Regions from separate parts of the Achromobacter sp. T5-5 genome, predicted to be linked through region 2. Evidence: predicted binding sites of a transcription regulator. Region 2 holds the regulator's gene; the other holds the start of a gene.
The links. Region 2 encodes NrdR, which represses ribonucleotide reductase genes. Its sites were predicted from a motif close to CACNANATNTNGTG; they were not measured.
Positions count from the first base shown of each region.

Region 1: ACZ50Q_RS13355 (ribonucleoside triphosphate reductase) is a predicted target of NrdR. The motif match lies at 1,931-1,944, and genes of this name have one in related genera.

Region 1 covers NZ_AP027919.1:2,951,675-2,955,003, forward strand. Annotated here, with positions in the region: gene ACZ50Q_RS13355 (ribonucleoside triphosphate reductase) at 1-1,924, opposite strand, end outside; gene ACZ50Q_RS13360 (DUF3325 domain-containing protein) at 2,096-2,446, opposite strand; gene ACZ50Q_RS13365 (hypothetical protein) at 2,778-3,329, shown strand, end outside.
Region 2 covers NZ_AP027919.1:5,595,531-5,598,859, reverse strand. Annotated here, with positions in the region: gene glyA (serine hydroxymethyltransferase) at 1-820, shown strand, start outside; gene nrdR (transcriptional regulator NrdR) at 1,027-1,506, shown strand; gene ACZ50Q_RS25265 (GlxA family transcriptional regulator) at 1,546-2,508, opposite strand; gene ACZ50Q_RS25260 (cysteine hydrolase family protein) at 2,529-3,092, opposite strand; gene ribD (bifunctional diaminohydroxyphosphoribosylaminopyrimidine deaminase/5-amino-6-(5-phosphoribosylamino)uracil reductase RibD) at 3,272-3,329, shown strand, end outside.

The DNA of each region.
Region 1 (3,329 bases), 2.6 Mb from region 2:
GCCCGGCCAGGTAACCGTGATGGGGGCAGATCGAGAACGTCGGCGTGACCGTGATGTAGGGCAGCCGGAAGTTGCTGAGCGCGCGGCGCACGAGCTGCTTGCAGGCCTGGGCGGACGACACGGCTTCGTTCATGTACAGGTGCAGCACCGTGCCGCCGGTGTACTTGCCTTGCAGCGCTTCCTGCAGTTGCAGCGCGTGGAAGGGATCGTCCGTGTAGCCCACCGGCAACTGGCTGGAGTTGGTGTAGTAGGGCTGGGCGTCGGTGCCGGCCTGCAGGATGCCGGGGTAGCGCTTGCGGTCTTCGCGCGCGAAGCGGTAGGTGGTGCCTTCGGCCGGCGTGGCTTCCAGGTTGTACAGGTGGCCGGTTTCTTCCTGGAACTCGGTCATGCGCTGGCGCACGCGGTCCAGCAGGCGCACGGCGAGTGCGTGGCCGGCTGGCGTGGTGACGTCGTCGGCGTCGCCCGTGAAGTTGCGGATCATTTCGTTGATGCCGTTCACGCCCAGCGTGCTGAAGTGGTTGCGCAGCGTGCCCAGGTAGCGTCGGGTGTAGGGATACAGGCCCTGGTCGATGTAGCGCTGCACCACCTTGCGCTTGGTTTCCAGCACGTCGCGGCCCAGCCCCAGCAGGTAGTCCAGGCGTTCCATCAGCAGCGCCTCGTCGCCCCGGCAGGTGTGGCCCAGGCGGGCGCAGTTCACGGTGACCACGCCGACCGAGCCGGTCTGCTCGGCCGAGCCGAACAGGCCGTTGCCGCGCTTGAGGAGTTCGCGCAGGTCGAGCTGCAGGCGGCAGCACATGGAGCGCACCATGTGCGGCTCCAGGTCGGAATTCAGGAAATTCTGGAAGTAGGGCAGCCCATAGCGCGCCGTCATTTCGAAAAGGCGTTCGGTGTTGGGGTGGTCCCAGTCGAAGTCGGGCGTGATGTTGTAGGTGGGAATCGGGAAGGTGAACACGCGTCCCTTCGCGTCGCCCGCCATCATGACCTCGATGTAGGCGCGGTTGATCATGTCCATCTCAGCCTGCAGCTCGCCGTAGGAGAAGGGCATTTCCTCGCCGCCCACATAGGGGATCTGGTCCTTCAGGTCGGCCGGGCAGGTCCAGTCGAACGTGAGATTGGTGAACGGCGTCTGCGTGCCCCAGCGGCTGGGCACGTTCAGGTTGAAGATCAGTTCCTGGATGGATTGCTTTACGTCCGCGTAGGTCATGGCGTCGCGGCGGATGAAGGGCGCCATGTAGGTGTCGAACGAGCTGAACGCCTGCGCGCCGGCCCATTCGTTCTGCAGCGTGCCCAGGAAGTTCACGATCTGGCCGATGGCGGCCGACATGTGCTTCGGGGGCGTGGACTCGACTTTGCCCGGGATGCCGTTGAAGCCTTCGGTCAGCAACTGGCGCAGCGACCAGCCGGCGCAGTAGCCGCTGAGCATGTCCAGGTCATGGATGTGGATGTCGCCTTCGCGGTGTGCCTGCCCGGCCTCGGGCGTGAAGACGTTCGACAGCCAGTAGTTGGCGGTGACCTTGCCCGCCACGTTCAGGATCAGGCCGCCCAGGCTGTAGCCCTGGTTGGCGTTGGCATTGACGCGCCAGTCGCGCTGCTCCAGGTACTCTTCCATGGCGCTTTCGACGTCCACCAGCGTGTGGCGCAGCGCGCGCAGGCGGGCGTGCTGTTCGCGGTACACGATGTAGGCGCGCGCCGTGCGCCAGTGGCCGGCCTGGACCAGGGCTTCCTCCACGCGGTTCTGGATGGTTTCGACGCCGGGGCAGACGTTGCCGGCCAGCGCCGCGATCACCGGGCCGGTCAGCGCCCGGGCGCCTTCCAGGTCCAACTCCCCCGTGCTCTGGCCCGCCGCCGCCATGGCCTGCGCGATCTTCTCGCTATCGAATGCAACGACGCGGCCGTCGCGCTTGAGGATGTGTTGGATTTTCATTGTTGGCACCATATGTAGTGGAGTGCGAAAACTCTACCACCACATATGGTGCTGAATTCGGAAAGGGATGGGCGGATATGCGCGCGGATTGACCCGCGTCAAACGCCCGCATGCGGCTGCGAAATCGCGCAACACGGCGCGTGCAGGCGCGGCGCGATGGCCGCCGCCCGGTCAAAAACCGATGCCGACGCCCACCAGCGATATCGCCACCGCCAGGGCCGCGGCGGTGGCCGCCGGATGCGGCGCCCACGAGAGCTTGCCGATCCACAGCAGCGCACCCGCCGACAGCCAGCCCAGCCAGGCCACCATGCCGTGCGTGTCGCCCCACAGCCCCACGCAGGGCAGGATGGCCAGGCCCAGGAGCAATACGCCGGCCCCGCGCAGCACGCGCGTGTGGCCGGCGCGGGGATCGCGCGTCCAGACCTGGTCGTAGTGGCGGGGCGCCGCCAGGGCCAGGCAGGCCATGCCGGCGTAGATCAGCAGCAGGGCCATCGCGATGGCGACGAAGTCATTCATGGGCATGCGGCTGCAGTCATGCGCGGGTCTCGGCGCCGGCCGGGTGGGTCGGCGCCCTTGCGCGGTGGTGGGTAATGACCCCGATTCTACGGGAATCGGCGACGCGACCCGGGCGCCGGGACTTTGTATTTTTTTCACGGTGCCTGGCCCGGCGGGCCGGGGCGATGCGCCTGCGGGCGCGCGCGCGGCCGCCGCGGCAAGCAGGAACGGCAGTTGCTGAATACGCGCCTTCAGCCGGGTTGATCGTTGCCATGCCGATTGCCGAAGGTCCGGGCGACGGCCCAGGCGATGAGCCAAGCGATGACCCCGCGATGACCCAACACAAAGGAGCGCCACCATGAAACGCAAAGCCGGAAACGCCGCACAAATCAAGGAACTGCTGTACCAGGCCCTGGAGACGGAAATCGGCGGCCTCGCGATCTACGAGACTGCGGTGACCTGTGCCGTCAATGAAGACCTGAAGAAGGAATGGCTGGGCTATCTGGAAGAAACGCGGACGCATCGCCGCGTGCTGATGACCGTGTTCGAGCAGCTCAAGCTGGACCCGCAAGCCAGTTCGCCGGGCCGCGACGTGGTGCGGCATATGGGCGAATCGCTCGTGCGGGCCATGAAGATGGCGCTGAGCGCGGGCGATGCGCAGGCCGCCCAGCTGGTCGCCACCGAATGCGTGGTGCTGGCCGAAACCAAGGACCACGCCAACTGGTCGCTGATCGGACTGATCGCCGAGCAGCAGTCGGGCGAGCAGGCCAAGATCCTCAAGCAGGCCTATGACGCCGTGGCGACCGACGAGGACCATCACCTCTATCACACGCAGGGCTGGTCTCGCGAGCTGTGGATCGAATCGCTCGGCTTTCCGGCCGTGCTGCCGCCGCCCGAAGAGGTCAAGAAG
Region 2 (3,329 bases):
GTACGGCCTGGACGAAAACGAAGTCCTGAACTACGACCAGGTCGAGCAGCTGGCCAAGGAACACAAGCCCAAGCTGATCGTGGCGGGCGCGTCGGCCTATGCCCTGCACATCGACTTCGAACGTATGGCGCGCATCGCCCGTGAAAACGGCGCGCTGTTCATGGTCGACATCGCCCACTACGCGGGTCTGGTCGCCGGCGGCGCCTACCCCAACCCGGTTCCGCACGCCGATTTCGTCACGTCGACCACGCACAAGTCGCTGCGCGGTCCGCGCGGCGGCGTCATCATGATGAAGGCCGAACACGAGAAGATCATCAATTCGGCGATCTTCCCGGGCATCCAGGGCGGTCCGCTGATGCACGTCATCGCCGGCAAGGCCGTGGCGTTCAAGGAAGCGCTGGAACCCGAGTTCAAGGACTACGCGCAGCAAGTCGTCAAGAACGCCAAGGTGCTGGCCGACACGCTGGTCAAGCGCGGCCTGCGCATCGTCTCCGGCCGCACCGAAAGCCACGTCATGCTGGTGGACCTGCGTTCCAAGGGCATCACGGGCAAGGAAGCCGAAGCGGTGCTGGGCCAGGCCCACATCACGGTCAACAAGAACGCCATCCCGAACGATCCGGAAAAGCCCTTCGTGACCAGCGGCATCCGCCTGGGCACGCCGGCCATGACCACCCGCGGCTTCACCGAAGCCGATGCCGAGCTGACCGCCAACCTGATCGCCGACGTGCTGGACAACCCGCGCGACGAGGCCAACATCGCTGCCGTGCGCGCCAAGGTCAATGAACTGACCTCGCGCCTGCCGGTGTACGGCAAGAAGTAATCCGCGGGCGCGGGCGGCGCTCGCGCATCCCGGGTTACAGAAGGAAGAGGGACGGCCCCGCAAGGCGCCGTCCCTTGGTTTTTTACAGGCAGGGGATGCGCGCCGGCAGTGACGGAATCGTCCATCCTGGCGCTTGGCATCGGTCCCGTCGTTACAATATGCTCAATTATTGCCTCCAGCGCCTCCTGCGCGTTTAGGGATCACACATGCGGTGTCCATTTTGTGGCCATGCCGAAACGCAGGTCGTCGACAGCCGGGTCTCGGAAGAGGGCGACGCCATCCGCCGCCGTCGCCGCTGCCTGTCCTGTGACAAGCGGTTCACCACCTACGAGCGGGTGGAGCTTGCCATGCCTTCGATCGTCAAGCGCAATGGCAGCCGCAGCGAATACGATCCCGTGAAGCTGCGCGCCAGCCTGAGCCTCGCGCTGCGCAAGCGCCCGGTCAGCACCGAGGACGTGGATGCGGCCGTCGCGCGGATCGAAGAGCAACTGCTTGCCAGCGGCCAGCGCGAAGTCCCGTCCGAGCATATCGGCGAGCTCGTCATGAACGAATTGCGCAAGCTCGACAAGGTCGCCTACGTGCGGTTTGCCTCGGTCTACAAAAGCTTCGAAGACATCGGCGAATTCGTCGAGGCCATCCGCGAGATGCAGGGCCCGCTGCTGCCGGGCAAGCTGCGCAAGGAATAGCGTGCGGGGCGCCGATCCCAACGGCGCCCCGCGAGGCTGCTATTGCAGCGCCGCCCCGCGCATCGAGCCGGGCGTCAGCGGCTGGAATTTGCGCCACACGCGGCGCATATGCTGCGCCGAGCCGAATCCCGATTTCTCCGCCACGCGCTCCAGGTCCAGCCGGGTGTCGCGCAGCAGGTCGCGCGCCAGCGCGACCCGGATCTGATACAGATAGTCCATGGGCGTGCAGCCCGCGTGCTCGCGGAACAGGCGGGTCAGGTGGCGCGGGCTGGTGTGCGCCTGGTCCGCCAGGGTCCGGGCCGACCACGGCGCGGCGGGGTCGCGGATGACCGCGTCCTGGACCCGGTGGACGCCGGGATGCATATGGCTGCGATGGTCCAGCCAGGGCGACAGCGCCGAATCGGAACCGGCGCGACGCTGGTAGACGACCATGTCTCGCGCCGCCTCGCTGGCGACGCGCGGGCCGCAATGGCGGGCCACCATGTGCAGCGCCAGGTCGATGCCGGCCGTGATGCCCGCGCTGCTGACCAGGTTGCCGTCCTCGACGAAGATGCGGTTGTCCAGCACGCGCGCGGTCGGGTCGATGGCGGCAAGCTGCGCCAGGCAGGTGTGGTGCGTGGTGCATTCGCGCTGCCGCGTCAGGCCGGCGGCCGCGGCGAACAGCGCGCCCGCGCAGACCGTCATCAGGGTGAACCCGTCCGCGGGGTGGCGCACGGCCAGCCAGTCCACGATGGCGCGTGCGTCGTCGTCGTCCAGCCGCGTGTGCTTGCCCACCACGCCGGAAAGAATCACCAGCGCGTTGCGGGGCAGGCGGGCGGGCAGGGCTTGAACGTGCGCCAGGTGCAGGCCCGGAATGCCGCTCTCGACGTCCCGGGAGGGGCCGCAGAAATGCTGTTCGAACGTGCCCGGACAAAGCTTGTTGGCGACGCGGAACGCCTCGGCCGGCCCGGCCAGGTCCAGCAGGACGATGCCGCGCGGCACCACGAAATGCACCGGGATCATCTGCGCCTCCCGCCCGGCAGCTATGCCGCCAGCGCGTCGGCGGCGCGCACGATGCGGGCAAAGCGGCCTTGCAGGACCAATTCGGTCCGGTCGCGGATCTCGGCCGGCGTGTAGTGCCGGCCGGACGGGCTTTGCATGGCGAAGGTCAGCGTGGCGTCGGTGGGGAACGTCACCTTGAAACCGGCGTCGCTGGCGTGGCGCGAGGTGGTTTCGCAGCACTGTTCGGTGCGGATGCCGGCCACGATGACGCCTTCGATCCCGTGCTTGACCAGCCAGTCGTGCAGCGAGGCGCCAGCTTCGTCCTTGGCGTACAGCGCGGAATGGACTGTTTTGTGGAACACGGCCGAGGGCGAAATCCGCAATTCCTGAAGCGTCCTGACGTGGCCGGACGCCAGGGAAAACGGATTGGCGGGATCGTCGGACGGGCTGGTATGGAACACCTGCAGCACCGGCATATCCTGCGCGGCAGCCCCATCGATCAGGGACTGGATTTGCGAAACAAAGGCCGGATACTCGGATGCGTCCCAAAACGGACGGTGACGGAAGGATTCCTGTACGTCGATGACGATCAATGTCTGTTTCATTTCCGGGCCTCCTGGCCTAGGTTTTCAAGGGGTATGGCGCTATTTTTACTCTGATCCCGCGCCGGCGCGAGCGCGATCCAAGACGGCTGGCGGCCCAAAACGGACATCGCCATGCGGCCACGCCGGCTCGTGCGTCCCCAATGACCGGGGGCGCGCACCGCGGACATACAATCCCTGGCATGGACATTTCCCCCGACACCGACGACCTCTACTGGATGCGGCGCGCCCTGGCGCTGG